One region of the Streptomyces sp. VNUA24 genome, then DNA from elsewhere that is predicted to be linked to it. Evidence: predicted binding sites of a transcription regulator. Region 1 holds the regulator's gene; each other region holds the start of a gene.
What was found. The regulator HrcA, encoded in region 1, represses chaperone genes, less so after heat shock. The targets are predictions, from matches to a motif close to TTNGCACTCNGNNNNNCNGAGTGCNAA.

Region 1 (9,620 bases):
CGCGAGCGCCCGGCACGGCCACGGAGCCGGAGGCCGTGCGGGAGGGACGGACCGGGGCCGACGACGCGGGGCGGACCAGCGTCACCACCTGCCCCTCCAGCAGGAACCCCCGCGGCTCCAGCGGGAACACCCGGTGCTTGCCGAAGCGGTCCTCCAGCGTCACCGTGCCCGCCTCGCAGCCGACGACCGCGCCGCAGAAGCCGGTGGCGGGCTCCTCGACGACCAGACCGGGATCGGCCGGGACCTCGGGGACCGGCTTCGGCTTCTTCCACGGCGGGGTCAGGTCGGGTGAGTACTGGCGCATTCGAGTGACGATAGGAGAAGCCGCGCCCGGATGCCCCCGTGCTCAGTCCGACACGCCGAAGCGGCGTGCCAGGGCGTCGCGCTGGGCCCGGACGAACGCCGCGTCCACCACCGCCCCGTGGCCGGGCACGTACAGCGCGTCCTCGCCGCCGAGGTCCAGCAGCCGGTCCAGCGCGGCCGGCCAGCGGGACGGGATCGCGTCGGGGCCCGCCTGCGGCTCGCCGGACTCCTCGACCAGGTCCCCGCAGAACACCACCTCCCGAGCGCCCCCTGACACCAGGACCGCCAGGTCGTGCCCCGTGTGCCCGGGGCCCACGTTCGCCAGCAGCACCCGGACATCGCCTCCGAGGTCGAGCGTCCACTCCCCGGAGACCAGGTGACGGGGACGTACCAGCAGGTCGGCGGCCTCGGTGGCGTCCGCCGGGGGAAGGCCGTGGTGCACGGCGTCCGCGCGGAGGGCCTCGTGGTCACGGCTCAGGACGCCGTCGACCCCCACCGCGCCGAAGACCTCCACCCCGGCGAACGCGGCCGCCCCGAAGACATGGTCGAAGTGCGGGTGGGTGAGCGCGAGATGTGTCACACGGGCGCCACCGAGCAGCCGGCACGCCTCGCCGCGCAACCGCGCGCCCTCCCGCAGGCTCGAACCCGCGTCGATCACGAGGGCCGAGCCCTCCCCGACCACCAGCCCGGCCGTGCAGTCCCAGCCGGGCAGGCGGCATCGTCCGACCCCGGACGTCAATTCCTGCCACCCGCACTCTTCCCAAGTCACCGTCATGCGCCGACGCTAGCCGTAGCTCCGGGGACGGCGTCGTCGTGTACTCCCCGGTAGGAAACAGCCCCCGGCCGGAGCCCGGCCTTGCCGGGGGCGTACCCCACCGCCGTACACTGGGCGGGGAGTGTTGGCACTCGCCCGGGGTGAGTGCCAAGGGGAAGCCGCAGGAGCGCGAACGGGAGGTGTGCGCGGTGCTCAGTGAACGCAGGCTGCAGGTGCTGCGCGCCATCGTCCAGGACTACGTGGGCACCGAGGAGCCGGTCGGTTCCAAGGCGCTCACCGAGCGGCACAACCTCGGCGTCTCCCCGGCGACCGTTCGCAACGACATGGCGGCGCTGGAGGACGAGGGCTTCATCGCCCAGCCCCACACCAGCGCGGGCCGCATCCCCACCGACAAGGGGTACCGGCTCTTCGTCGACAAGCTCGCCGGGGTCAAGCCGATGACCCCGCCCGAGCGGCGCGCCATCCAGAACTTCCTGGACGGCGCGGTCGACCTCGACGACGTGGTGGCACGGACCGTGCGGCTGCTCGCGCAGCTCACCCGGCAGGTCGCCGTCGTGCAGTACCCGTCGCTCACACGGTCGACGGTGCGGCACGTGGAGCTGCTGTCGCTGGCGCCCGCCCGGCTGATGCTCGTGCTGATCACGGACACGGGACGGGTGGAGCAGCGGCTGGTGGACTGCCCGGCGCCGTTCGGAGAAACGTCACTCGCGGACCTGCGGGCCCGGCTCAACAGCAAGGTCGCGGGCCGCCGCTTCACCGATGTGCCGAGGCTGGTCGAGGACCTGCCCGAGGCGTTCGACCTGGAGGACCGGGGCACGGTCGCGACGGTGCTCTCCACCCTCCTCGAAGCACTCGTCGAGGAGAGCGAGGAGCGGCTGATGATCGGCGGAACCGCCAATCTCACCCGCTTCGGACATGACTTCCCCCTCACCATCCGGCCCGTTCTGGAAGCCTTGGAGGAACAGGTCGTCCTCCTCAAGTTGCTTGGTGAGGCGGGGGATTCGGGCATGACCGTACGCATCGGTCATGAGAACGCGTATGAGGGACTCAACTCCACGTCCGTCGTCTCCGTCGGCTACGGTTCGGGCGGTGAGGCAGTAGCGAAGCTGGGCGTGGTCGGACCTACGCGCATGGACTATCCGGGAACGATGGGAGCGGTACGAGCGGTGGCACGGTACGTCGGACAGATCCTGGCGGAGTCCTGAGTGGCCACGGACTACTACGCCGTGCTCGGCGTGCGCCGCGACGCGTCCCAGGACGAGATCAAGAAGGCGTTCCGGAGGCTCGCGCGCGAGCTGCATCCGGACGTCAACCCCGATCCGAAGACCCAGGAGCGGTTCAAGGAGATCAACGCCGCCTACGAGGTGTTGTCGGACCCGCAGAAGAAGCAGGTCTACGACCTCGGCGGCGACCCCCTGTCCCAGGCGGGCGGCGGGGGTGCGGGCGGCTTCGGCGCCGGCGGCTTCGGGAACTTCTCGGACATCATGGACGCCTTCTTCGGCACGGCGTCGCAGCGGGGTCCCCGCTCGCGTACGCGCCGGGGACAGGACGCGATGATCCGGCTGGAGATCGACCTCGACGAGGCGGCCTTCGGCACCACGAAGGACATCCAGGTCGACACCGCCATCGTCTGCACGACGTGCAGCGGCGAGGGCGCGGCCCCGGGCACCACCGCGCAGACCTGTGACATGTGCCGCGGCCGCGGTGAGGTCTCGCAGGTCACGCGGTCCTTCCTCGGTCAGGTCATGACCTCCCGGCCCTGCCCGCAGTGCCAGGGGTTCGGCACGATCGTCCCCAACCCGTGCCCCGAGTGCGCGGGCGACGGGCGGGTGCGGTCGCGGCGGACGCTCACGGTCAAGATCCCGGCCGGTGTCGACAACGGCACACGGATCCAGCTCGCCGGTGAGGGCGAGGTGGGGCCGGGTGGCGGTCCCGCCGGTGACCTCTACGTCGAGATCCACGAGCTGCCGCACTCGACGTTCCAGCGGCGCGGTGACGATCTGCACTGCACGGTCACCATCCCGATGACGGCGGCCTCCCTCGGCACCAAGGTGCCGCTGGAGACGCTGGACGGTCTGGAGGAGGTCGACATCCGGCCCGGGACGCAGTCCGGGCAGTCGATCCCGCTGCACGGCCGCGGTGTCACGCATCTGCGGGGCGGCGGCCGGGGCGATCTGATCGTCCACGTCGAGGTGCAGACGCCGACGAAGCTGGATCCCGAGCAGGAGGCCCTGCTGCGGCAGCTCGCCGCGATGCGCGGGGAGGAGCGGCCCACGGGGCAGTTCCAGCCCGGGCAGCAGGGGTTGTTCTCCCGCCTGAAGGACGCGTTCAACGGGCGCTGAGCGGGTTCGTTGTCGGGTGCGGGTCCGGTGGGGCTTCTCGCGCAGTTCCCCGCGCCCCTGAAAAGATGTCTTGAGGGGCGCGGGGAACTGCGCGACCACCCACGACGGACCCGCACTCGAACAACCGCCCGCACCCGATTCGGCGATGTCCGGAGGACAGTGGCACCATGCCGTCATGTCCTCCGCGCTGACCGATCTCGTCCCGCTGCCGATCGTGCAGGCCCCCATGGCGGGCGGTGTCTCCGTGCCCCGGCTGGCCGCCGCCGTGTCCGAGGCGGGCGGGCTGGGCTTCCTCGCCGCCGGGTACAAGACGGCCGACGGGATGTACCAGGAGATCAAGGCCCTCCGGGCCCTCACCTCCCGCCCCTTCGGCGTCAACCTGTTCATGCCGCAGCCGGAGTACTCCGAGCCCGCCGCCGTCGACGTCTACGCGGAGCAGCTGGCCGGTGAGGCGACCTGGTACGACGCCGAGCTGGGCGACCCGGACAGCGGACGCGACGACGGCTACGAGGCCAAGCTCGCCGTGCTGCTCGACAACCCCGTACCGGTGGTGTCGTTCCACTTCGGCTGCCCGACCCCCGAGGTCGTGGAGTCCCTCGCCCGCAAGGGCACGCTCACCCTGGTCACCGCGACCTCGGCGGAGGAGGCCCAGGCCGTGGAGCGGTCCGGGGCCCACGCCGTGATCGTGCAGGGCGTCGAGGCGGGCGGCCACCAGGGCACCCACCGCGACGACCCCGAACGGGACTGCGCCGGCATCGGCCTGCTCTCCCTGGTCGCCCAGGTCCGCGAGGCCGTGGCCCTGCCGATGGTCGCGGCCGGCGGCATCATGCGCGGCGGCCAGATCGCCGCCCTCCTCACGGCGGGCGTGAGCGCGGCCCAGCTCGGCACGGCCTTCCTCGCCACCGAGGAGTCCGGCGCGCACGCCGTCCACAAGCAGGCCCTGACCGACCCCCTCTTCGTCCGCACCGAGCTGACCCGCGCCTTCTCCGGCCGCCCGGCCCGCGGGCTGCTCAACCGCTTCCTGCGCGAGCACGGCCCGTACGCGCCGGTCGCCTACCCCGAGGTCCACCACCTCACCTCGCCGCTGCGCAAGGCCGCCGCCACGGCCGGGGACGCGCAGGGCATGGCGCTGTGGGCCGGGCAGGGGCACCGCATGGCCCGCAAGCTGCCCGCCGGGGAGCTGGTCGGGGTGCTGGCCGCCGAGATCGCCGCCGCGCGGGCCGAACAGGCCGCCGCACGGGTCGGCGGGACGGGCGGGGGCCGCACCGGGGGCGAGGAGCGATGACCGCGCCGGTGTTCGTGGTGGACCGGTTCGACGGCCGGGGCTCGGAAATCGTGCTCGACGGCCCCGAAGGCCGGCACGCCGTCTCGGTGAAGCGGCTGCAGCCCGGTGAGGACGTCGTCCTCACCGACGGGCGGGGCCGGTGGGTGGAAGGCGTGGTGAAGGCCGCCGAGGGCAAGGACCGGCTGGTCGTCATGGACGTGGGGGAGCTGCGGGAGGAGCCGCCCGCGCAGCCCCGCCTCACCGTCGTCCAGGCGCTGCCCAAGGGCGACCGGGGCGAACTGGCCGTCGAGACCATGACCGAGGTCGGCATCGACGCGATCGTGCCCTGGGCCGCCGCCCGCTGCATCACCCAGTGGCGGGGCGAGCGGGGGCTGAAGGCGCTCGCCAAGTGGCGGGCCACCGCGCGGGAGGCGGGCAAGCAGTCCCGCCGGACGCGGTTCCCCGAGGTCGCGGACGCGGCCACGAGCAAGCAGGTCGCGGCACTGCTGGCGAAGGCCGACTTCGCCGCCGTCCTGCACGAGAGCGGCGACGAGACCCTGGCGACGGCCGAGCTGCCGGCGACCGGGGAGATCGTGCTCGTCGTGGGGCCCGAGGGGGGTGTCTCACCGCAGGAGCTGGCGCTCTTCGGCGAGGCGGGCGCGGGGGCGTACCGACTCGGGCCCAGTGTGCTGCGCACATCGACCGCCGGAACGGCGGCCGGGGCGCTGCTGCTGGGCAGAACCGGACGCTGGTCCTGACCGCCCCGGTCCCGGCCGCCGTCCCCCGACCCCAGGGAGCATCGTGGAACTCGCCCAGGTCAGACTGCTCGTCTCGGACTTCGCCGCCTGCTATCGCTTCTATGCCGACGTCCTCGGGCTGAAGCCGCAGTCCGGTGCGGCCGAGGGGCCGTACGAGAAGTTCAGCCCGGCGGTCGGGTCCGCGGGCATCGCCCTGCAGGACCGGGCGATGATGGCGGAGGTCCTCGGCGAACTGGCCGGCACGGCCAACGGGCACCGGTCGCTCGTCGTCCTGCGGGTCGACGACCTCGACGCGTACTGCGAGCAGATCACCGAGCGCGGCGCACACCTGCTGCACGGACCCGCACCCATGACCGACCGGATGCGCGTGGCCCATCTCAAAGACCCCGAGGGGAACTTGGTGGAGCTGCAGGAATGGCTGCTGATGCGCGGCTGAGGCCGCGTGCGCCCGGCGCACCCCCGGTTCACCCTTCCCGGCGGCATGGCCGCACGCGGTCTTCCGCGGCGCGGCGGCCGGTGGCAGGCTGCCGTGCATGCGGGTATGGAGGCGTGTCAGGGCGCACCGGACCGGCGGGCGCCGGCTCCTGCTGGGAGCCGGGCTCGGAGTCGGCGCCGTCATGAGCCTGGTGGCCTGTGAGGGCGGCGGGCTGAACACCGGCGCGGTCGCGTTCACGACGGACCAGCTGGCGACCAAGGAACTGGAGCGGGAGGGCCTCGACGTCCGGTGGCTCACCTGCACGGCCTCGTACGACGGCGACGGCGCGCGGAAGTCCGGGTCGCCGTCCGCGTCCGCCGCCACCGTCGCGCACGTCGACTGCACGGGCGAGGACAAGGAAGGCCGGGACATCAGCCTCACCGGGAAGGTGACGAGAGGGGTCAACGGCCGGTGCGTACGCGGGGACCTGACCGCGAAGGTCGGCGGCAAGGAGTGGTTCCACGTCGAGGGGCTCGGCAACTGCGACGCCCCCGCCCCGAGCACCGGGCCGGGCGGTCAGGGCGGGCCGGGACCGACCGTGACGGTCACCGTCACCCAGACCATCTGGTGTCAGAAGGACCCCGCGTGCGTGCCCGAGGGCAAGTGAGGCCGGGCCCCGCGGCAACTCGGGCCCGGGGCGAGGGACATGATCCAAACCCCTCCCCATCGGACCGAACGCTGCTTAAAGTGACCGGGTGACTCAGCTCGCGTATTTCCGGTATCCGCACCTGCACGGCGACCTGGTCGCCTTCACCGCCGAGGACGACGTGTGGCTCGCGCCTCTGGACGGCGGCCGTGCCTGGCGGGTCAGCGCGGACAACGTACCCGTCAACCACCCGCGGATCTCCCCGGACGGCAGCACCCTCGCGTGGACCTCCACGCGGGACGGCGCGCCCGAGGTGCATGTGGCGCCCGTCGACGGCGGATCGTCCAGGCGCCTGACGTACTGGGGGAGTTGGCGCACCCAGGTACGCGGCTGGACGCCGGACGGCCGGGTCCTCGCGCTCAGCACCCACGGGCAGGCCAGTCTCCGGCGGAGCTGGGCCCGCGCCGTCCCGCTCGACGGCGGCCCGGCCACCACGCTGCCGTACGGGCCGGTCGGCGATGTCGCCCACGGCCCCGCCACCGTGCTGCTGTCCGCGCCGATGGGCCGCGAGGCCGCCTGGTGGAAGCGCTACCGGGGCGGCACGGCGGGCAAGCTGTGGATCGACCGCCACGACGACGGTGACGAGAACACCGGGGAATTCACCCGTCTGCACGCCGAGTTGGACGGCAATCTCGAATACCCGCTGTGGGTGGGGGACCGGATCGGGTTCCTCTCCGACCACGAGGGCGTCGGGGCGCTGTACTCCTCCCTCGCCGACGGCTCCGACCTACGCCGGCACACCCCGCTCGACGGCTTCTACGCCCGGCACGCGGCCACCGACGGCACCCGGGTCGTGTACACGGCCGCGGGTGAACTGTGGCTGCTGGACGACCTGGACGGCGCCGAACCGCGTCGGCTCGACATCCGGCTCGGCGGGCAGCGCGTCGATCTCCAGCCCTTCCCGGTGAACGCGGCCCGCTGGTTCGGCTCCGCCTCGCCCGACCACACCGCCCGGGGCAGCGCCGTCTCCGTACGCGGCTCGATCCACTGGATCACCCACCGCTCCGGCCCCGCCCGCGCGCTCGCCGCCGAGCAGGGCGTACGGGCCCGGCTGCCGCGCACCTTCCGGGTGGAGGGCGAGGAGTGGGTGGTGTGGGTGACGGACGCGGAGGGCGACGACGCGCTGGAGTTCGCCCCGGCCACCGGTGCCGCCCCGGGCGCCACACCGCGCCGGCTCGCCGCGGGGCAGCTGGGCCGCGTCCTCGGGCTCTCGGTCGCGCCCGACGGCAGCCGGGTCGCCGTCGCCGCGCACGACGGCCGGGTCCTGCTCGTCGAACGGGAGAGCGGGGAGGTGCGGGAGGTCGACCGCAGCGAGGACGGCGAGGTGTCCGGGCTGGTCTTCTCGCCCGACTCCGCCTGGCTCGCGTGGTCGCACCCCGGCCCGCGCCCGCTGCGCCAGCTCAAGCTCGCCAACACCGCCGACCTGTCCGTCACCGAGGCGACCCCGCTGCGCTTCCAGGACTTCTCGCCGACGTTCACCCTCGACGGCAAGCACCTCGCCTTCCTCTCCGCCCGCGCCTTCGACCCCGTCTACGACGAACACGTCTTCGACCTGCACTTCGTCAGCGGGGCCCGGCCGCACCTCATCACGCTCGCCGCGACCACGCCCTCGCCCTTCGGGCCGCAGCGGCACGGCCGCCCGTTCGAGGCACCCGACAAGGACGAGACCCCCGACGGCGAGGGCGCCCCGGCGACCCGGATCGACCTGGACGGACTCGCCGACCGGATCGTCCCCTTCCCGGTGGAGGCCGGCCGCTACTCCACGCTCCGGGCCGCCAAGGACGGCGTCCTGTGGCTGCACCACCCCGTCACCGGCGTCCTCGGCCACTCCCGGGCCACCCCCGACGACCCCGACCCGAAGACCTCCCTGGTCCGCTACGACCTCGCCCAGCGGCGCCTCGAACACCTCGCCTCCGACGCCGACCACTTCGCCGTCGGCGGCGACGGCAAACGGGTCCTGCTGTGGACCGACGGCAAGCTCAAGGTCGTCCCCAGCGACCGGCGCGCCTCGAACGACGACGAGAGCGACAGCAACATCACCGTCGACCTCTCGCGCGTACGGCTGACCGTCGACCCGGCCGCCGAGTGGCGCCAGATGTTCGACGAGACCGGCCGTCTGATGCGGGACAACTTCTGGCGCCCGGACCTCGGAGGGGTGGACTGGGACGGCGTCCTGGACCGCTACCGCCCGGTCCTGGAGCGGGTGGCCACCCACGACGACCTCGTGGACCTGCTGTGGGAGGTCCAGGGCGAGCTGGGGACCTCGCACGCGTACGTCACCCCGCGCGGCCGGGGCGGCTCCGGCGACCGGCGGCAGGGGCTGCTCGGCGCGGACGTCTCCCGGCACGAGGACGGCGGCTGGCGCATCGACCGGGTGCTGCCGTCGGAGACCTCCGACCCCGACGCGCACTCCCCGCTCGCCGCGCCCGGCGTGGCCGTGCGGGCCGGGGACACGATCGTCGCCGTGGGCGGCCGGCCGGTCGACCCGGTGGCCGGGCCCGGACCGCTGCTCGTCGGCACGGCGGGCAAGGCGGTCGAGCTGACCGTCCTGCCGGCCGGCGGCGGCGACCTGCGGCATCCCGTGGTGGTGCCCATCTCCGACGAGGAGCCGTTGCGGTACCACGCGTGGGTGGCCGACCGGCGGGCCTACGTCCACGAGAGGTCCGGCGGCCGGCTCGGGTACCTGCACGTGCCCGACATGGTCGGCTCCGGCTGGGCGCAGCTCCACCGCGACCTGCGGGTCGAGGTCGCCCGGGAGGGGCTCGTCGTGGACGTCCGGGAGAACCGGGGCGGGCACACCTCGCAGCTCGTCGTGGAGAAACTGGCGCGGCGGATCGTGGGCTGGGACCTGCCGCGCGGGATGCGCGCGACCAGCTACCCCGACGACGCGCCCCGGGGGCCCGTCGTCGCCGTCGCCAACGAGTTCTCCGGGTCCGACGGGGACATCGTCAACGCGGCGGTCAAGGCGCTCGGGATCGGGCCGGTGGTGGGGACGCGGACGTGGGGCGGTGTCGTCGGGATCGACAGCCGCTACCGGCTGGTGGACGGGACGCTCGT
Region 2 (9,620 bases), 2.8 Mb from region 1:
CGTCCGGTCCCGCCCCCGCCGACGCCCCCTCGTCCCGGCCCGCCTCCGACGCGGCCGTCGAGACGGTCGAGACCGTCTTCCGCATGGAGTCGCCCCGGATCATCGCCGGGGTCACGCGGATCGTCCGGGACGTCGGGATCGCGGAGGAACTGGCGCAGGACGCGCTGGTCGCGGCGCTGGAGCAGTGGCCGCGGGACGGGGTGCCGGACAATCCGGGCGCCTGGCTGACGACCACCGCCAAGCACCGGGCGATCGACCTCGTCCGCCGCCGGGAGCGGTACGCCAGCAAACTCGCCGAGGTGGGCCGGGACCTGGAGGCGGCGGGGCCCCACCTCGACCGGCCGGCCGACCCGGACGACATCGACGACGACCTCCTCCGCCTCGTCTTCACGGCCTGCCACCCCGTGCTCTCCGCCGAGGCCCGCATCGCCCTCACCCTGCGCCTCCTCGGCGGTCTGACCACCCCCGAGATCGCCCGCGCCTTCCTGGTCCCCGAGCCGACCATCGCCCAGCGCGTCGTCCGCGCCAAGCGCACGCTCGCCACGAGGAACGTCGCCTTCGAGGTGCCGTACGGCCCCGACCGCGAGGCCCGCCTCGACTCCGTGCTGGAAGTCATCTACCTGATCTTCAACGAGGGGTACGCGGCCACCGCCGGAGACGACCTGCTGCGCCCGGCCCTGTGCGAGGACGCCCTCCGGCTGGCCCGGGTGCTGGCCCAGCTGATGCCGAAGGAACCCGAGGTGCACGGCCTGGCGGCCCTGCTGGAACTCCAGGCGTCACGGGCCGCCGCCCGCACGGCTCCCTCCGGGGAACCGGTCCTGCTCGCCGACCAGGACCGCCGCCGCTGGAACCGCCCCCTCATCGCCCGGGGCTTCACCGCGCTCGGCCGCGCCACCGCCTGCGCGCCGGGCGCCCCGGGCCCGTACGCCCTCCAGGCCGCCATCGCCGCCTGCCACGCCCAGGCGTACACCTACGAGGAGACGGACTGGCCGAAGATCGTCACCCTGTACGCCCTGCTGGCCGCCCGGGCCCCGTCCCCGGTGGTGGAGCTGAACCGCGCGGTCGCCGTCTCCATGGCCGAGGGCCCCGGTCCCGCCCTGGAGATCGTGGACGGCCTCGCCGCCGCACCGGCCCTGCGCGACTACCACCTGCTGCCCAGCGTCCGCGGGGATCTGCTGAGGCGGCTGGGCCGGACGGAGGAGGCCCGCGCCGAGTTCGTACGGGCGGCCGGGCTGGCGCGCAACGAGCGGGAGCGGGCGTTGCTGCTGGCGCGGGCGGATGAGGGGGCGTGAGAAGCCCCGCCCGGGGCCGTAGGGGTCAGACCGGGTGGCCGATCAGCATTGCCGGCGCTCCCGCGACCCGGGTCAGGAAGACCGTCGCCGCGTTGCGTCCCTGCGGCTTGACCTTCTTGCGCAGTTCCTCCGGCTCCACGGCCGACCCACGCTTCTTCACGGTCAGGATGCCCACCTCGCGCTCCCGCAGCAGGGCCTTCAACTTCTTGACCCCGAAGGGGAGTCGGTCGGTGATCTCGTAGGCGGTGGCGTACGGGGTGACATGGTGCTCGTCGGCGGTGATGTAGGCGATCGTGGGGTCGATCAGCCCGCCTTCCAGGTCCCGCGCGACCTCGGCGACCAGATGGGCGCGGATGACGGCGCCGTCGGGCTCGTACAGGTACCGGCCGACCGGGCGGACCGGGGGATCGGGCAGCATCGTGTCGGGAGTGGCCCGGATGCCCGCCTCCGCGGGCAGCAGCATCGCGCGCCGCGCCCCCGGGGTGCCGTCCTCGCGGAACCACAGCACGGCCTCCTTCACATCGCCGCCGTCCGAGATCCACTCGGCCTCGGCGGCCGGGGGGATCGCCTCGTGCGGGATGCCGGGCGCGATCTTCAGCGCGCCCAGCGGGGCCTTCAGCGCGGCCGCCACGGCCCAGGACAGGGGCGGGGAGTAGGACTCCGGGTCGAAGATCCGGCCGCGCGCGGAGGAGCGCCGGGCCGGGTCGACGAACACGGCGTCGAACCCGGCGGTGTCCACCTCCGTCACGTCCGCCTCGCGCACCTCGATCAGCTCGGCGAGGCCCAGCGCGTCGGCGTTGGCGCGGGCGACCGCCGCCGTCAGCGGGTCGCGGTCGACGGCCAGCACCCGGATCCCGGCACGCGCCATCGCGATCGCGTCCCCGCCGATGCCGCAGCACAGGTCGGCGACCGACCGCACGCCGAGTGCCCGGAGGCATTCCGCCCGGTAGGCCGCCACGGACGTCCTGGTCGACTGCTCGACACCGTTCGGCGTGAAGAACATCCGCTCCGCGTCCGCCGCGCCGAACTTCGCCGCCGCGCGCTGCCGCAGCCGTGCCTGGGCGAGCGCCGCCGACACCAGGGGGGCCGGGTGGTCCCGGCGCAGCCGGGTCGCCACGGCCAGTTCCCGCGCCGGTTCGGTGTCGCGCACCTCGTCGAGGAGCGCGCGGCCCTCGGGGGTGAGCAGGGGGGCGAGGAAGGCGGCGGGGTCCAGGTCGTTCACCGGGCCATTGTCGGTCAGGGGGAGGGGGCGTGGGCCACTTGGTGGACGGTGGGGGCCGGACGGCGGTGTCGGGGCCGTGGAGCGGGGCCGTGCTGCGAGGATGCGGCGCCATGCGACTCGTACGACAAAATGATGTAAAGAGTGCGAAGCGGGCGCGTTTCTGGGGACGGGGACGGAGCGGCGTGTTCCGGGGCGGTGTCGCCGTGCTCGCCGCCGCGGTCATCGTGTCCGGGTGCGCCAGGGGAGACGGGGAGGACGTCGGACAGGGTGCGACCGGACGGGCGGGCACCACGGGGCCCGCCCATGGCCAGGAGCGCGGACAGCGGCCCCTCCAGGCGCCGGGCGCCCGCGCCCTCGACACGTACGCCGGGAAGCTGCGCCGGGCGCACGCCGCGCGGGTCGCCGCGGCGAAGCGCTGGGGACTGGCCGGGGTGCCCCTGCCCGCGCCGCCCCCTCCGGCCGAGAAGCCGGAACTCCGCACACGCGAGGGGTTCGAGGTCGACGGCCACGAGCGGGACGGACTCCCCCCGGTCCTCACCACCGTCCCCACCCGCGACAGGATCCTCTTCCTCACGATCGACGACGGCGCCGAGAAGGACCCCGCGTTCCTGCGGATGATGAGCGACCTGCGCGTCCCGTACACCGCCTTCCTCAGCGACTACCTGATCAAGGAGGACTACGGCTACTTCGCCCGGATGCGGGACCAGGGCGTGGTCCTCGGCAACCACACCCTCCACCACCGCCCTCTGCGCTCCCTCTCCCGCGCCGCCCAGGAACGCGAGATCTGCGGCATGCAGGACGTGATCGAGAAGCGCTACGGCGAGCGGCCCCGGCTCTTCCGGCCGCCGTACGGGAGCTACGACCGGGACACCCTGCGCGCCGCCGGGTCCTGTGGGATCGAGGTCGTCCCCCTCTGGAACGAGGAGGTCTTCGCCGACCGCTGGGAGCACCGCGAGGCGGACCGCCGGCTCCGCCCCGGCGACATCGTCCTGAGCCACTTCCGCGGCAGGTCCGACGGGAAGGGCACCATGCCCGACATGGTCCGCCGCTTCCTGGACCGGGCCACCGCCGAGGGCTACGCGGTGGCGAGGCTGGAGGACTACCTGTGACGGCCGGCGGGGCGCGCGGGCGTACGCCGGGCTCCCGCGCCCGCACCGCACCCGTCGCACTCGCCGCGCTGCTCGCCCTGGCCGCCCTGCTCCTCCCCGGGTGCGCGGCCGGTCCCGCCGCCCGGCCGGCCGCACCCGGGGCGGGCGCGACGGCGCACGACCCCCGCCCGGTCCCGGACACCCCCGGCGCGGAAGGCGGCGCCCGCGCTCCCGGACACAAGCACCCGCACCCCCACGCGCACCCCCACACGCCCGCGCACCCCCACACGCCCGCGTACCGCCGCTGGGGCCTCGCCGCCCCCCTCGCTCCCCCGCCCCGCGAGCCCGACCGGCCCTCCCGGCTCCGCGCGTCCGGCCCGGGGCTGCCGCCCGTCGTGGACCGCGTGCCGACCCGGGACAAGGTGGTCTTCCTGACGTACGACGACGGCGCGGAGAAGGACCCGAGATTCGTCGACATGGTGCGTGAGCTGCGGCTGCCGGTGAGCATGTTCCTGACGGACAGTGTCGTGGGGCCGGGGTACGGCCACTTCGCCCGGCTGCGGGCCGTCGGGGCGACCGTGCAGAACCACACCCTGGACCACACCGCCCTGCGCGGCCTGCCGTACGCGGGCCAGCGCGCCGAGATCTGCGGCCAGCAGCACAAGCTCAGGCAGCGCTTCGGCGCCCGGCCGACCCTGTTCCGCCCGCCCTACGGCCTCCACGACACCACCACGCTGCGCGCCGCCGCCGACTGCGGCATCGCGGCCGTCGTCCTGTGGCGCGCGTCCATGCAGATCCACGACCTCCGCTACGCCGTCGGCGACCGGCTGCGCCCCGGCGACATCGTCCTGGCCCAGTTCCGGGGCCCGGACCAGCTCAAGGGCGCCACCCTCACGCAGATGACGACGCGGCTGCTGCGCCGGATCCAGGAGCAGGGCCTCACCGTCGGCCGCCTGGAGGACTACCTCTGAGGCGGCGCCGCGGCGCCGGCAGGGCCCGCGGAACGACCCCCGGCGACCGCCCGCCGACCCGCCGCAACCCACTCGATTAGCAGTCCGCTTGACCGAGTGCTAATCACAGTCATAGTCTCAGGTCTGGCACTCCCCCCTGGAGAGTGCCAACCAGCGACGGGCAGGTCCGGCACCCGCGACGACGGATCCACCTGGTCGCCACCTCAGACAGTTAACCCCGTGAGATCTCCGAAGGGGGAGGTCGGATCGTGACGACCACCAGCTCCAAGGTTGCCATCAAGCCGCTCGAGGACCGCATCGTGGTCCAGCCGCTCGACGCCGAGCAGACCACCGCCTCTGGCCTGGTCATCCCGGACACCGCGAAGGAGAAGCCCCAGGAGGGCGTCATCCTCGCCGTCGGTCCGGGCCGCTTCGAGAACGGCGAGCGCCTGCCGCTCGACGTCAAGGTCGGCGACATCGTGCTGTACAGCAAGTACGGCGGCACCGAGGTGAAGTACAACGGCGAGGAGTACCTCGTCCTCTCGTCCCGCGACGTGCTCGCGGTCATCGAGAAGTAAGTCACCTCAAGCACATTCTGCTTGTGAGCTGCGCCCCGGGCCCCCGCCACCTTATGAAGCCGGGCGTCTGGGGCGCAGTTCGTTTCACCCACATTTTCCGAGAGGGCTGAACCGCTCCCATGGCGAAGATCCTGAAGTTCGACGAGGACGCCCGTCGCGCCCTCGAGCGCGGCGTCAACAAGCTGGCCGACACGGTCAAGGTGACGATCGGCCCCAAGGGCCGCAACGTCGTCATCGACAAGAAGTTCGGCGCCCCCACCATCACCAACGACGGCGTGACCATCGCCCGTGAGGTCGAGGTCGAGGACCCGTACGAGAACCTCGGTGCCCAGCTGGTGAAGGAGGTGGCGACCAAGACCAACGACATCGCGGGTGACGGCACCACCACCGCCACCGTGCTCGCCCAGGCGCTCGTGCGCGAGGGCCTGAAGAACGTCGCCGCGGGTGCCTCCCCGGCCGCCCTGAAGAAGGGCATCGACGCCGCGGTCAAGGCCGTGTCCGAGGAGCTCCTCGCGACCGCCCGCCCGATCGACGAGAAGTCGGACATCGCCGCCGTCGCCGGTCTCTCCGCCCAGGACCAGCAGGTCGGCGAGCTGATCGCCGAGGCCATGGACAAGGTCGGCAAGGACGGTGTCATCACCGTCGAGGAGTCCAACACCTTCGGTCTGGAGCTGGACTTCACCGAGGGCATGGCCTTCGACAAGGGCTACCTCTCCCCGTACTTCGTCACCGACCAGGAGCGTATGGAGGCCGTCCTCGACGACCCGTACATCCTCATCCACCAGGGCAAGATCGCGGCCATCGCCGACCTGCTGCCCCTGCTGGAGAAGGTCATCCAGGCCAACGCCTCGAAGCCGCTGCTGATCATCGCCGAGGACGTCGAGGGCGAGGCCCTGTCGACCCTGGTCGTGAACAAGATCCGCGGCACCTTCAACGCGGTCGCCGTCAAGGCCCCCGGCTTCGGCGACCGCCGCAAGGCGATGCTGCAGGACATGGCCACGCTGACCGGCGCCGAGGTCATCTCCGAGGAGGTCGGCCTCAAGCTCGACCAGGTCGGCCTGGACGTGCTCGGCTCCGCCCGCCGCGTCACCGTCACCAAGGACGACACCACGATCGTCGACGGCGCCGGTGACTCCGGTGCCGTGCAGGGCCGCGTCGCCCAGATCAAGGCCGAGATCGAGAACACGGACTCCGACTGGGACCGCGAGAAGCTCCAGGAGCGCCTCGCGAAGCTGGCCGGCGGCGTGTGCGTGATCAAGGTCGGCGCCGCCACCGAGGTGGAGCTGAAGGAGAAGAAGCACCGTCTGGAGGACGCCATCTCCGCGACCCGCGCCGCGGTCGAGGAGGGCATCGTCTCCGGTGGTGGCTCCGCGCTCGTCCACGCCGTGAAGGTCCTGGAGGGCAACCTCGGCAAGACCGGCGACGAGGCCACCGGTGTCGCCGTCGTCCGCAAGGCCGCCGTCGAGCCGCTGCGCTGGATCGCGGAGAACGCCGGCCTGGAGGGTTACGTCATCACCTCCAAGGTCGCCGAGCTGGACAAGGGCCAGGGCTTCAACGCCGCCACCGGCGAGTACGGCGACCTGGTGAAGTCCGGTGTCATCGACCCGGTCAAGGTCACCCGCTCCGCCCTGGAGAACGCCGCCTCCATCGCCTCCCTCCTCCTGACGACCGAGACCCTGGTCGTCGAGAAGAAGGAAGAGGAGCCGGCCGACGCGGGCCACGGCGGCCACGGCCACGCCCACTGACGTCCTCCGTCGGCAAGCCGTAGCGAAGGCCCGGCACCCCTCGGGGTGCCGGGCCTTCGCGCGTTCCACGCCGCCCACCGCTACCGGTACCGCCTACCGCTCCAGTGCGTCGAGCGCGCCCAGCTGCCCCATCAGCCCGAGCCGGTCGTACTCCCACCAGCCCTCGGCGATCTTCCCGTCCGACGAGAAGCGGTGGATCGTCGTGCCGGTCATGGTGGCCTCCCGTCCGGTGGCCGCCATCCCGAGGAAGTCGCCCCGGTGCGTGCCGTTCCACCTCCAGCGCGTGCACACCCGGTCCTCCTGGGCGATCTGGTCCCCGATCACGAACGAGAAGTCGAAGGCGGCCCGCCACATGCCGACCTCGCGCCTGACCGCGTCCATGCCGATGACGTCCTGCGGGTTGGCCGGATCGTGGTCGTGGTAGTCCTCGACCAACAGGTCGTCCAGTGGCGGCAGTTCACCCTCGGTTCCGATCGTCCCGAAGAACCTGCGTGCGGTGGCCGTGTACAACTGCTCGTCGCGCACCACGTCCAGATCGGTGAACGTGGGCATCTCGTCGCACAGCGCCACCATCTCCTGGAAGATCCGCTCCGTCTCCGGCAGCCCGGAGTTGCGCATCGCCTCCTCGTACGAGGGGAACTCCACGATCTCCACGAAGTGCGAGCCGTCCGAGCGGTCCTTCCCGATCACACTGTGTGTCGCGGTCCGCTTCCCCTTGGTCTGCTCCACCCAGGTGTCCATCAGCCGGTTCATCTCGTCGAACCGGCTGGTCCTGCAGTCGATGAGCTGCACGAATGTCATGACACACCGCCTCCGACCCCCCTGGGTCCGGATGAACAGCTCCATTGTCGCGCCGGGCCGCCGCCCCCACCCGCTGGACCGTTCGGGGGACGGCTACTGCGGCCCGTACTTGCGTCCCGTCTTCGAGCTGATCCCGCCCAGCATCCCCCGCGGCACCACCTTCACCACACCCATCAGGGCCTTGTAGCGCGGGTCGGGGACGGAGACCGTCCGGCCCCGGGACAGGTCGGCGAGGGCGGCGGTGACCAGCTTGTCGGCGTCGAGCCACATCCAGGACGGGATGCTGTCGGTGCCCATGCCGGCCCGGTCGTGGAACTCGGTGCGCACGAACCCCGGGCACAGCGCCATCAGCCGCACCCCGGTCCCGGCCAGGTCGCGCGCGGCCCCCTGGGTGAACTGCACGACCCACGCCTTCGACGCCCCGTAGGTGCCCCGCGGTACGAACGCGGCGACCGAGGCCACGTTCACCACTCCGCCCCGGCCGCGCTCGCGCATGGACTCGCAGGCCGCCGAGGTGAGACGCAGGACCGCCTCGCAGTGGACCTTGAGCATGCGCAGCTCGTCGGCCATGGAGACGTCGAGATAGCGGCCCTTGTTGCCGAAGCCGGCGTTGTTGATCAGCAGGTCGACGGGGTTCCTGCGGTCCGACAGGCGCCGCGCCACCGACTCGATGCCGTCGTCCGTCGCCAGGTCCGCCGTCAGCACCTCCGCCTCGACGCCGTGCCGGTCGTGCAGTTCGGTCGCCTGCTCCCGCAGCCGCTTGGTGTCACGCGCCACCAGCACCAGGTTGTGCCCGTCCGCCGCCAGGCGCCGCGCGAAGGCGGCACCGATCCCCGCGGTCGATCCCGTAATCAGAGCCGTTGTCATGGCGCAAGCGTAGTGACCGGAACCGTACGGTCCCCGCCCCCTCCACCGCACGTCCGGCGGCGGTTTCGCCCGTCTTCCGCGGAACATCCGCACCGGCGGGGCGCCTTCACGGACACCGCGCGGCCCGCCGGCCCGTCACTCCTGCCGCGCCGCGTGCTTCCGCGCCCTCTCCAGCAGCTCGGGATGGAGCGCCTCGCCCGCCGCCAACAGCCGTGGCAGCAGGTCGTGTTCGCCCATCGTGGCCCGGAAGGCGAGGTTCACGGTGACGTCGTGGGAGGGCCGGTGGACGATCTCGACGGGGTCCCCCGCACGGATCTCACCGGGCCGGATCACCCGCAGATACGCGCCGGGCGCGCCCTGCCGCGTGAAGCGCTTGACCCACCCCCGCTCGCCGAGATGACGCTGGAAGTTCAGACAGGGGACACGGCCGCACGTGATCTCCAGCACCAGCTCGGGGCCGATCCGCCAGCGTTCGCCGACGAGGGCGCCGGAGATGTCGAGGCCCGCGGTGGTGAGGTTCTCGCCGAAGGCCCCGCAGGGCAGGGTGCGGCCCAGTTCGCGCTCCCAGGCGTCCAGGTCCTCGCGGGCGAACGCGTACACGGCCTGGTCGTCACCGCCGTGATGCTCGGTGTTGCACACCGCGTCCCCGGCCACCCCGCTGGCGCCGACCCCCTTGGGTCCGGGCGCCGCCACCCGCACCGGTCCGTCCACCGGGCGCTTGTCGATGCCGGTGACGCGCTTCGACTCCTCCGGTACGTCGACGGCCCTGGGCCGCCCCACATTCAGCGACAGAATCCTCATACGGGCACGGTAGGCGGCCGGGAGTCAAAGCGTCGACGCGATATTCGGCGCCCCGCCCAAGCCGCGCTTATGCTCGACCGCGTGATCGAGGCCCGTCATCTCCGCGTCCTGCGCGCCGTCGCCGCCACCGGCTCCTTCTCGGCGGCCGGACGCGCGCTCGGCTGCACCCAGCCCGCCGTCAGCCAGCAGATGAAGGCGCTCGAATCCTCCGTCGGCACCCCGCTGCTCGTGCGCACCGGCCGCGAGACGCGGCTGACCCAGGCCGGCGAGGCCCTG
Region 3 (9,620 bases), 1.1 Mb from region 1:
CGCCATGGGCAGCCACAAGGACGCAGAGAACCCCAAGGCCACCTTGCCGACCCCCGTGACCCAGGCCGGGCGGGACGCGCTGGACGCGATCCTCGGCCGCCCGGGCGGCACGGTGATCGCACTCGACTTCGACGGCACGCTCGCCCCGATCGTCCCCGACCCCGAGCAGGCCCGCGCCCACCCCGACGCGGTCGCCGCCCTCGCCGCCCTCGCCCCGAAGGTCGCCTCCGTCGCCGTGGTGACCGGCCGCCCGGCGGCCGTCGCCGTCCGCCACGGCGGCTTCGCCGGTGTCCCCGGACTGGAACACCTCGTCGTCCTCGGCCACTACGGCGCCGAACGCTGGGACGCCGTCACCGGCACCGTCAGCGCCCCCGCCCCGCACCCCGGAGTCGCGGCGGTCCGCGCCGAACTCCCCGGCCTCCTGGACGGCGTCGGCGCCCGGCAGGGCACCTGGATCGAGGAGAAGGGCCGCGCGGTCGCCGTGCACACCCGCCGCGCCACCGACCCCCAGGCCGCCTTCGACGCGCTGCGCGCCCCGCTCACCGACCTCGCCGCCCGCCACGGCCTCATCGTCGAACCCGGCCGTATGGTCCTCGAACTGCGGCCCCCGGGGATGGACAAGGGCGTCGCCCTGCGCGAGTACCTGGCGGAAACCGGCGCCGCGTCCGTCCTCTACGCCGGTGACGACCTCGGCGACCTCCCCGCCTTCGCCGCCGTCGAGAAACTCCGCACCGAGGGCACGCCCGGCCTCCTGGTCTGCAGCGGCAGCGCGGAGGTCAACGAACTGTCCGAGCGGGCGGACCTGGTGGTGGACGGCCCGCAGGGAGTCGTCGACCTCCTGGCGGCCGTCGCCGCGCACGTCCGACGCGGAGGGCCCTGAACGGCGGCCCCGGCTACCGGCCCTCCTCCAACGCCCGCAACTGGTCCAGGAACCACTGCGTCGGCGGCAACGCGGTGGCCGCCGCGACCAGCCGCTTCCCCCGCTCCGCCCGCTCGTCCGCCGACAGGCTCAGCGCCTCGTGCAGCGCGGCCGCCGTACCCGCCACGTCGTAGGGGTTCACCACCACCGAGTCGTCGCCCAGTTCCTCGAAGGCCCCGGCCTCCCGGGACAGCACCAGCACACACCCCTCGTCGGAGACGACCGGCACCTCCTTGGCGACGAGGTTCATGCCGTCGCGGATGGGGTTCACCAGGGCCACGTCCGCGAGGCGGTACGCCGCCAGGGACCGGGCGAAGTCGTCCTTGAGGTGGAGGACGACCGGGGTCCAGTCCGGTGTCCCGTACCGCTCGTTGATGTCGTCCGCGACCCGCTCGACCTCGGTCATGTAGTCCCGGTACACCGCGAGGTCCTGCCGCGACGGGTACGCGAAGGCGACGTGCACGACGCGCTCGCGCCAGGTCGGCCGGTCGTCGAGGAGCTGCCGGTAGGCGTGCAGGCCGCGCACGATGTTCTTCGACAGCTCCGTGCGGTCCACGCGGACGATCGTGCGGCGCGGGGTGCCCTCCGGGGCCGTACCGATCTGCTCCCGCAGCAGGGCGATGCGGTCGTCGACGTCCTCCTGGTGGGCGCGGGAGCGCAGGAAGTCCGCGTCGGCGCCCAGGCCGTGCACGCCGATCCGGGTGCCGGACAGGCTCTCCGGGCCCAGGACGGCCCGGCAGCACGCGGTGAACGCGTCGGCCCACCGCTGGGTGAGGAACGCGGCCCGGTCGGCGCCGAGGATGCCGTCGAGCACCTGCGCGGCGATGTCGTCGGGAAGCATCCGGAAGTAGTCGACGGGTGCCCACGGGGTGTGCGAGAAGTGGCCGATCCGCAGGTCGGGGCGGAGGTCGCGCAGCATCCGGGGGACCAGGACCAGGTGGTAGTCCTGCACCAGCACGGCCGCGCCGTCCGCCGCCTCGTCGGCGAGCGCCTCGGCGAAGGCGCGGTTGTACGTCTCGTACGCCGCCCACTGCCGTCGGAACTCCGCGTCGAAGGCCGGTTCCAGGGGGGTCTGGTAGAGCATGTGGTGCACGAACCACAGCGTGGAGTTGGCCACGCCGTTGTACGCGTCGTGGTGCACGTCGGCGGGGATGTCCAGCATGCGCACGCCCGGTTCGGAGACACCGCGTCGTACGGCCTCGCGGTCGCCGTCGCCCAGGGCGGAGCACACCCAGACGGCGCCGGAGGACGGGTCGATCGCGGAGAGGCCCGACACGAGACCGCCGCCGCCGCGCTTCGCCGCGAGCGTGTCGGTCTCCTCGTCCAGCGTGTAGGTGACGGGTCCCCGGTTGGACGCGACGAGTACGTGGGCCGCGCCGTGCGTTGATGCCATACGGCTCAACCTAGCCAAGGGCTCCGCCGGTCAAACGTGGGGTGCGGCCGTATACAGGAGTGCCTCATGAGGGTGGAGCGCCTGTTGTGTGGCGGGTGCGGGTGGGTGGGGGCTGGTCGCGCAGTTCCCCGCGCCCCTGAAATGCCCGGGGCTGCGCCCCGGGCATTTCAGGCCCGCAGGACCGTTGGCTTTCAGGGGCGCGAGAAGCCCCGCACCCCCGCCCCCTACGCCGCCCTCCGCTTCGCGTACTCCGTGATCTCCACCATCGGCGGCCGCTCCTCCAGGTCCACCGAATAGGTGCGCGGCTCAAAACCCTCCCGGCCCCGTTCGAACTGCGTCAGGACCGGCCGGATCAGATGCCCGCGGGCCAGCCGGAGCTGGGCCGTGCGGTAGATCGCCGCGGACATGCGGCCCAGCGCCGCCCCGTCCTGGTGCCGGTGCTTGCGGACGCCCACGTCGACCTGGGCGAGCGCGTCGAGGCCGACCAGGTGCAGCGCGTCGACCAGCATGCCCAGCTCGATGCCGTAGCCCACGGGGAACGGCAGCCGCTCCAGGAGCGAGCGCCGCGCCGCGTACTCGCCGCCGAGCGGCTGGACGAAGCCGGCCAGCTGCGGCCAGTGCATGTTGAGCAGGGGGCGGGCCATGAGTTCCGTCACACGGCCGCCCTGGCCGGCGGCGGAGCCGAGGGGGCGGTCGTACATCGCCTTGACGAGGTCGACCCCGGGGTCCGTGAGCAGCGGGCCCACGATCCCGGAGACGAAGTCGGACGAGAACTCCCGGAGGTCGGCGTCGATGAAACAGACGATGTCGCCCCGGGTGACGAGCAGCGAGCGCCACAGCACCTCGCCCTTGCCGGGCACGGCCGGGACGCGGGGCAGGATGTCGTCGCGGTGGACGACGCGCGCCCCGGCCGCCGCCGCGACCTGCGACGTCCGGTCGGTGGAGCCGGAGTCGACGACCACGATCTCGTCGACGAGCGGGACCTGCCGCATGAGGTCGTGGCGGATGATCGCGACGATGTCGCCGACGGTCTCCTCCTCGTTCAGCGCGGGCAGGACGACGCTGACCGACTGGCCGCTCGCTCGTTTCGCGGCCATGATCCTGTGGAGCGGGCGGTCGGCCGTGGACCAGGAGCGGGTGTTCAGCCAGTGCTCGACTTCCTTCAGCACAGTGCGCGGCTCCTCTGCGTTCATCTCGCGGTTCGGACGGCTCTCTCAACTGTCCTGGCCTTCGGTTACAGTCTTGGACAACGCTGGTGACCATCGCATGTCGGTGCCCGTCGGCTCATACAACCAAATACCGCTCATCCAGAGGGGCAGAGGGATACGGCCCGATGAAGCCCCGGCAACCCTCCAGCCGGTCTGACCACGTCGTCGTGGTGAGGCTCCCGGCTCGGGAAGGTGCCAAATCCGTCTCGCGGCGAAGTGCGCCGCGAGGAAGATGAGGAGAAAGGGCCTCGCCTCCATGGCTGCGCAGACTGTTGCAAGCACCACCGACTCCCCCTCCACAGTAGACCTCGGCCCCGCCGCCGCACTGAGCTGTCGTGAGTGCGGCCACCGCGTCCCCCTCGGGCCGGTCTTCGCCTGCGAGGAGTGTTTCGGGCCGCTGGAGATCGCGTACGACTACTCCGCCTACGACACGGAGGAGCTGCGCAAGCGGATCGAGTCCGGTCCCGCGAACATCTGGCGGTACGCCCCCCTGCTGCCCGTCCCGGCCGACGTGGCGACCAAGCCGAACATCAATCCCGGCTGGACCCAGCTCGTGCAGGCCGACAACCTGGCCGCCGCGCTCGGCGTCGACGCCGGCAAGCTCTTCGTCAAGGACGACTCCGGCAACCCCACGCACTCCTTCAAGGACCGGGTCGTCGCCCAGGCGCTGGAGGCGGCCCGCGCCTTCGGCTTCACCACCCTGTCCTGCTCCTCCACGGGCAACCTGGCCGGCGCCGTCGGCGCCGCCGCCGCCCGCGCCGGCTTCCGGTCCTGCGTGTTCATCCCGCACGACCTGGAGCAGGGCAAGGTCGTCATGGCCGCGGTCTACGGCGGCGAGCTGGTCGGCATCGAGGGCAACTACGACGACGTGAACCGCTTCTGCTCCGAGCTGATCGGCGACCCGGCCGGCGAGGGCTGGGGCTTCGTGAACGTCAACCTGCGGCCGTACTACGCGGAGGGCTCCAAGACCCTGGCGTACGAGATCTGCGAGCAGCTGGGCTGGAAGCTCCCGGATCAGCTGGTCGTGCCGATCGCCTCCGGGTCGCAGCTCACGAAGATCGACAAGGGGCTGCAGGAGCTGATCAAGCTCGGGCTCGTCGAGGACAAGCCGTACAAGATCTTCGGTGCGCAGGCCGAGGGCTGCTCGCCGGTGTCGGTGGCGTACAAGGCGGGCCACGACGTCGTACGGCCGCAGAAGCCGAACACCATCGCGAAGTCGCTGGCGATCGGCAACCCGGCGGACGGGCCGTACGTGCTCGACATCGCGCGGCGGACCGGGGGGGCCGTGGAGGACGTGACGGACGAGCAGGTCGTCGAGGCGATCAAGCTGCTCGCGCGGACCGAGGGGATCTTCGCCGAGACCGCCGGTGGTGTGACCGTCGGCGTGACGAAGAAGCTGATCGAGGACGGGCTGCTCGACCCGACGCTCACCACGGTCGTGCTCAACACCGGTGACGGTCTCAAGACGCTGGACGCGGTGGCGGGGACGGGGCTCACCGCCACCATCCGGCCCAGCCTTGATTCGTTCCGCGAGGCCGGTCTCGCGTAAGCAGGACCCGTCAGCAAGTCGTTCTGCTGCGGGTAAGTGGGGGCTTGTCGCGCAGTTCCCCGCGCCCCTTAGGTTCGCTGCACTCCCCGGAGGTTTCACATCATGTCCGTCAACGTCCGCATTCCGACCATCCTTCGCACCTACACCGGCGGGCAGGCCGAGGTCAGTGCCGAGGGCGGCACCCTCGCCGAGGTCATCGCCGACCTGGAGAAGAACCACAACGGGATCGCCGCCCGGGTTCTCGACGACCAGGGCAAGCTGCGGCGGTTCGTGAACGTGTACGTGAACGACGACGACGTCCGGTTCGAGCAGGGGCTGGAGACGGCGACGCCGGACGGCGCGGGCGTGTCGATCATTCCGGCCGTCGCGGGTGGCTGACCCCCGGTCCGTACCGGTCGGTAGTAACCGTCGGTAACTTCGATTACCGAGCGTTCATCGAATTGCCCCCTCCGTGAGAGAAGCGGAGGGGGCAATTCTCTATGGTTGAGCACTGTAGAGTTGGGGAACCCGGTCCGATCACCGTAGTGATTCCATGCCGGACGCATATGTGATTCCGCCGCACGCCCTATATGAAGTAGCCAAAGTGTGCAGGGTATTTGCGTGTTTCGCTCCTTTTGTGGAGCCCGACTTGCCCTGAATTCGGGCGAATTGTTCGTACATTCCCGACCGGTCGTGTCCAGATTTCTCGTCCGATTGACCTGTTGCAGAGGGCAGTTGGACAGATACATTCGGCCGCGGTCGACGCGTTCCGGCGCACACCCCCAACCGTTGGGGGGTGAGGTCTGACCCGGATCCGCGAAGTGTGGATCTGTGCAAGGGCCAGTAATAGGGGAGTTAGGCATGGCTCAGGGCACCGTCAAGTGGTTCAACGCGGAGAAGGGGTACGGCTTCATCGCGGTCGACGGTGGTGCGGATGTATTCGTCCACTACAGCGCGATTCAGATGGACGGCTACCGCACCCTGGAAGAGGGCCAGCGGGTCGAGTTCGAGATCTCGCAGGGTCAGAAGGGGCCGCAGGCGGACATGGTCCGGCTCGCGGCCGGCTGAAGTACGCGCCGGGTTTCAACGCAGCGACGTTCTTCGTTCTTCGTAGGAGGGCTCGCACCCCGCTCCGGGGTGCGGGCCCTCTTGTGTGCGCAGGCCCCCGGACCGGTCCCGGAGGGGTGCGCACCGGGGTCGCGCGCGGGGCGCGAGGGGCGCGTTCACCTGCGGATCATCGAGAGGCGCTTGCACTCGCAGGGGGCGAGTGCTAATCATTGGCGTTAGCACTCTGAAGGTGAGAGTGACAACGAGGACCGGGTCGGCGAGGCCCGCAGGCCGGGTGGGGCAAGGAACCACGAGGCAGGCAGGCCGTCCGTCGCGGGCGCCAGCGCGGTCCGGAGCAATCCACCCCCTGTCCGGGAGGACCACTTCACATGGCCAAGATCATCGCGTTCGACGAGGAGGCACGGCGCGGCCTCGAGCGCGGCATGAACCAGCTCGCGGACGCCGTCAAGGTGACGCTCGGCCCCAAGGGCCGCAACGTCGTCCTCGAGAAGAAGTGGGGCGCCCCCACGATCACCAACGATGGTGTGTCCATCGCCAAGGAGATCGAGCTCGAGGACCCGTACGAGAAGATCGGCGCCGAGCTGGTCAAGGAAGTCGCCAAGAAGACGGACGACGTCGCCGGTGACGGTACGACCACCGCGACCGTCCTCGCCCAGGCGCTCGTACGCGAGGGCCTGCGCAACGTCGCCGCCGGTGCCAACCCGATGGCCCTCAAGCGCGGCATCGAGAAGGCCGTCGAGGCCGTCTCCGGCGCCCTGCTGGAGCAGGCGAAGGATGTCGAGACCAAGGAGCAGATCGCTTCCACGGCCTCCATCTCCGCCGCCGACACCCAGATCGGCGAGCTCATCGCCGAGGCCATGGACAAGGTCGGCAAGGAAGGCGTCATCACCGTCGAGGAGTCCCAGACCTTCGGTCTGGAGCTGGAGCTCACCGAGGGTATGCGCTTCGACAAGGGCTACATCTCGGCGTACTTCGCCACCGACATGGAGCGTATGGAGGCCGTCCTCGACGACCCGTACATCCTGATCGCGAACTCCAAGATCGCGAACGTCAAGGACCTGCTCCCGCTCCTGGAGAAGGTCATGCAGTCGGGCAAGCCGCTGCTGATCATCGCCGAGGACGTCGAGGGCGAGGCCCTGTCGACCCTGGTCGTCAACAAGATCCGTGGCACCTTCAAGTCCGTCGCCGTCAAGGCCCCGGGCTTCGGCGACCGCCGCAAGGCGATGCTGAACGACATCGCCATCCTCACCGGCGGCGAGGTGATCTCCGAGGAGGTCGGCCTCAAGCTGGAGAACACCACGATCGACCTGCTGGGCCGCGCCCGCAAGGTCGTCATCACCAAGGACGAGACCACGATCGTCGACGGGTCCGGCTCCTCGGAGCAGGTCCAGGGCCGGGTCAACCAGATCCGCGCCGAGATCGAGAACAGCGACTCGGACTACGACCGCGAGAAGCTCCAGGAGCGCCTGGCGAAGCTCGCGGGCGGCGTGGCCGTCATCAAGGCCGGTGCCGCGACCGAGGTCGAGCTCAAGGAGCGCAAGCACCGCATCGAGGACGCCGTTCGCAACGCGAAGGCGGCCGTCGAGGAGGGCATCGTCGCCGGTGGTGGCGTGGCCCTGCTGCAGGCCTCCTCGGTCTTCGAGAAGCTGGAGCTGTCGGGTGACGAGGCGACCGGCGCCAACGCCGTGAAGCTCGCCCTGGAGGCCCCGCTCAAGCAGATCGCCGTCAACGGTGGCCTGGAGGGCGGTGTCATCGTCGAGAAGGTGCGCAACCTCCCCGTCGGCCACGGCCTGAACGCCGCGACCGGTGAGTACGTCGACATGATCGCCGAGGGCATCATCGACCCGGCGAAGGTCACGCGCTCCGCGCTGCAGAACGCGGCCTCCATCGCCGCGCTCTTCCTCACCACCGAGGCCGTCATCGCCGACAAGCCGGAGAAGGCCGCCGCGCCCGCCGGCGGCGGCATGCCGGGCGGTGACATGGACTTCTGATCGACCCCGGTCGATCACCGTCCTTCCGTACCGAGGGCGGCACTCCCTGGACCCAGGGGGTGCCGCCCTCGGGCGTGTCCGGGGTCACATCGGAGGCGGGGGCGGGGGCGGAATGCCGGGGTGGGCGAGGCGGTTGTCCGGAGGGTGGCTATATGCACGCGCATGTAATGCGAGTCACCGGCCTGTTCCATCCGTTCGTCCCCGAGGAGCCCTCACGTGACCACCGCCTCCCCCTCCCGTGCCGCCGAGGTACTGTCCCGGCCCGTCACGATCAACGGTCTGACCGTTCCCAACCGGATCGCCATGGCGCCCATGACGCGCACGTTCTCGCCCGGCGGTGTGCCGGGGGCGGACGTGGCCGCGTACTACGGACGGCGGGCGGCCGCGGGGGTCGGCCTGATCGTGACCGAGGGGACCTACGTCGGGCACGAGACCGCCGGTGACGTGCACAACGTGCCGAGGTTCGCCGGTGAGGAGCAGCTCGCGGGCTGGGCGAGGGTCGCGGAGGCGGTGCACGCCCACGGCGGCACCATCGTCCCGCAGCTGTGGCACATCGGGGCCGTCCGGCGGCAGGGACAGCTCTTCCCCGACGCGCCGGTCCTCGGCCCGTCCGGGCTGCGGGTCGACGGCACCGAGGCCGAGGGCGGCCGGGCCATGACGCAGGCCGACATCGACGAGGTCGTCGAGGCGTTCGCCAAGTCCGCCGCCGAGGCCGAGCGCATCGGCATGGACGGCGTCGAGCTGCACGGCGCCCACGGCTACCTCATCGACCAGTTCCTCTGGGAGCGCACCAACCGCCGCACCGACGCCTACGGCGGCGACCTCGTCTCCCGGACGAAGTTCGCGGCGGAGGTCGTGGCGGCCGTGCGGGACTCCGTGTCGGCCGGCTTCCCCGTCATCTTCCGCTACTCGCAGTGGAAGCAGGACGGGTACGACGCGCGCCTCGCCCACACGCCCGAGGAGCTGGAGGCCCTGCTGAACCCGCTCGTCGCGGCCGGCGTCGACGCGTTCCACGCGTCCACGCGCCGCTACTGGCAGGCGGAGTTCGAGGGTTCCGAGCTGAACCTCGCGGGCTGGACGAAGAAGCTCACCGGCAAGCCCGCCATCACGGTCGGCTCGGTGGGCCTGGACGGCGAGTTCCTCACCGCGTTCGCCGGTGAGGGCGCGCCGTCGAAGGGGATCGACGACCTGCTGAACAGCCTGGAGGCCGAGGAGTTCGACCTCGTCGCCGTGGGCCGCGCGCTCCTCCAGGACCCGCAGTGGGCCGCGAAGGTCCTTGACGGCCGCTTCGACGAACTGAAGGCGTTCCAGCCGGCGGCGCTGACCTCGCTCAGCTGAGCTTCGCCGGGGCGGTCGTACGGGTGTTGCCCTGCCGCTCCTGTCGCCCCTGCTCCTCCCGCTGCTCCTGTCGTCGCCGGTCCATCGCCGCACGGATCTCCGCCGCGAGGGTGCGGACGGTCGACGAGGACAGGGGCGCGTCGGGGCGACGCGCCGGAGCGCGTTCGCCCCGGCA

Region 2: the regulator HrcA is predicted to act here: its motif matches at 4,650-4,676, upstream of groES (co-chaperone GroES).
Region 3: the regulator HrcA is predicted to act here: its motif matches at 6,332-6,358, upstream of groL (chaperonin GroEL).

What each region holds. Positions count from the first base shown of each region.
Region 1 is NZ_CP119143.1:7,412,312-7,421,931, forward strand. Features, by position in the region: gene PYR72_RS31730 (DUF3097 domain-containing protein) at 1-304, opposite strand, end outside; gene PYR72_RS31735 (MBL fold metallo-hydrolase) at 347-1,078, opposite strand; gene hrcA (heat-inducible transcriptional repressor HrcA) at 1,267-2,283, shown strand; gene dnaJ (molecular chaperone DnaJ) at 2,284-3,420, shown strand; gene PYR72_RS31750 (nitronate monooxygenase) at 3,596-4,705, shown strand; gene PYR72_RS31755 (16S rRNA (uracil(1498)-N(3))-methyltransferase) at 4,702-5,442, shown strand; gene PYR72_RS31760 (VOC family protein) at 5,486-5,878, shown strand; gene PYR72_RS31765 (hypothetical protein) at 6,060-6,524, shown strand; gene PYR72_RS31770 (S41 family peptidase) at 6,613-9,620, shown strand, end outside.
Region 2 is NZ_CP119143.1:4,636,001-4,645,620, reverse strand. Features, by position in the region: gene PYR72_RS19505 (DUF6596 domain-containing protein) at 1-1,292, shown strand, start outside; gene PYR72_RS19500 (class I SAM-dependent methyltransferase) at 1,318-2,514, opposite strand; gene PYR72_RS19495 (polysaccharide deacetylase family protein) at 2,697-3,623, shown strand; gene PYR72_RS19490 (polysaccharide deacetylase family protein) at 3,620-4,573, shown strand; gene groES (co-chaperone GroES) at 4,822-5,130, shown strand; gene groL (chaperonin GroEL) at 5,250-6,875, shown strand; gene PYR72_RS19475 (ester cyclase) at 6,969-7,676, opposite strand; gene PYR72_RS19470 (SDR family oxidoreductase) at 7,770-8,543, opposite strand; gene PYR72_RS19465 (MOSC domain-containing protein) at 8,679-9,344, opposite strand; gene PYR72_RS19460 (LysR family transcriptional regulator) at 9,426-9,620, shown strand, end outside.
Region 3 is NZ_CP119143.1:6,293,970-6,303,589, forward strand. Features, by position in the region: gene otsB (trehalose-phosphatase) at 5-880, shown strand; gene PYR72_RS27000 (trehalose-6-phosphate synthase) at 894-2,312, opposite strand; gene PYR72_RS27005 (glucosyl-3-phosphoglycerate synthase) at 2,537-3,481, opposite strand; SAM riboswitch class I at 3,613-3,759, shown strand; gene thrC (threonine synthase) at 3,777-5,069, shown strand; gene PYR72_RS27015 (MoaD/ThiS family protein) at 5,172-5,447, shown strand; gene PYR72_RS27020 (cold-shock protein) at 5,910-6,116, shown strand; gene groL (chaperonin GroEL) at 6,485-8,107, shown strand; gene PYR72_RS27030 (NADH:flavin oxidoreductase) at 8,324-9,445, shown strand; gene PYR72_RS27035 (hypothetical protein) at 9,438-9,620, opposite strand, start outside.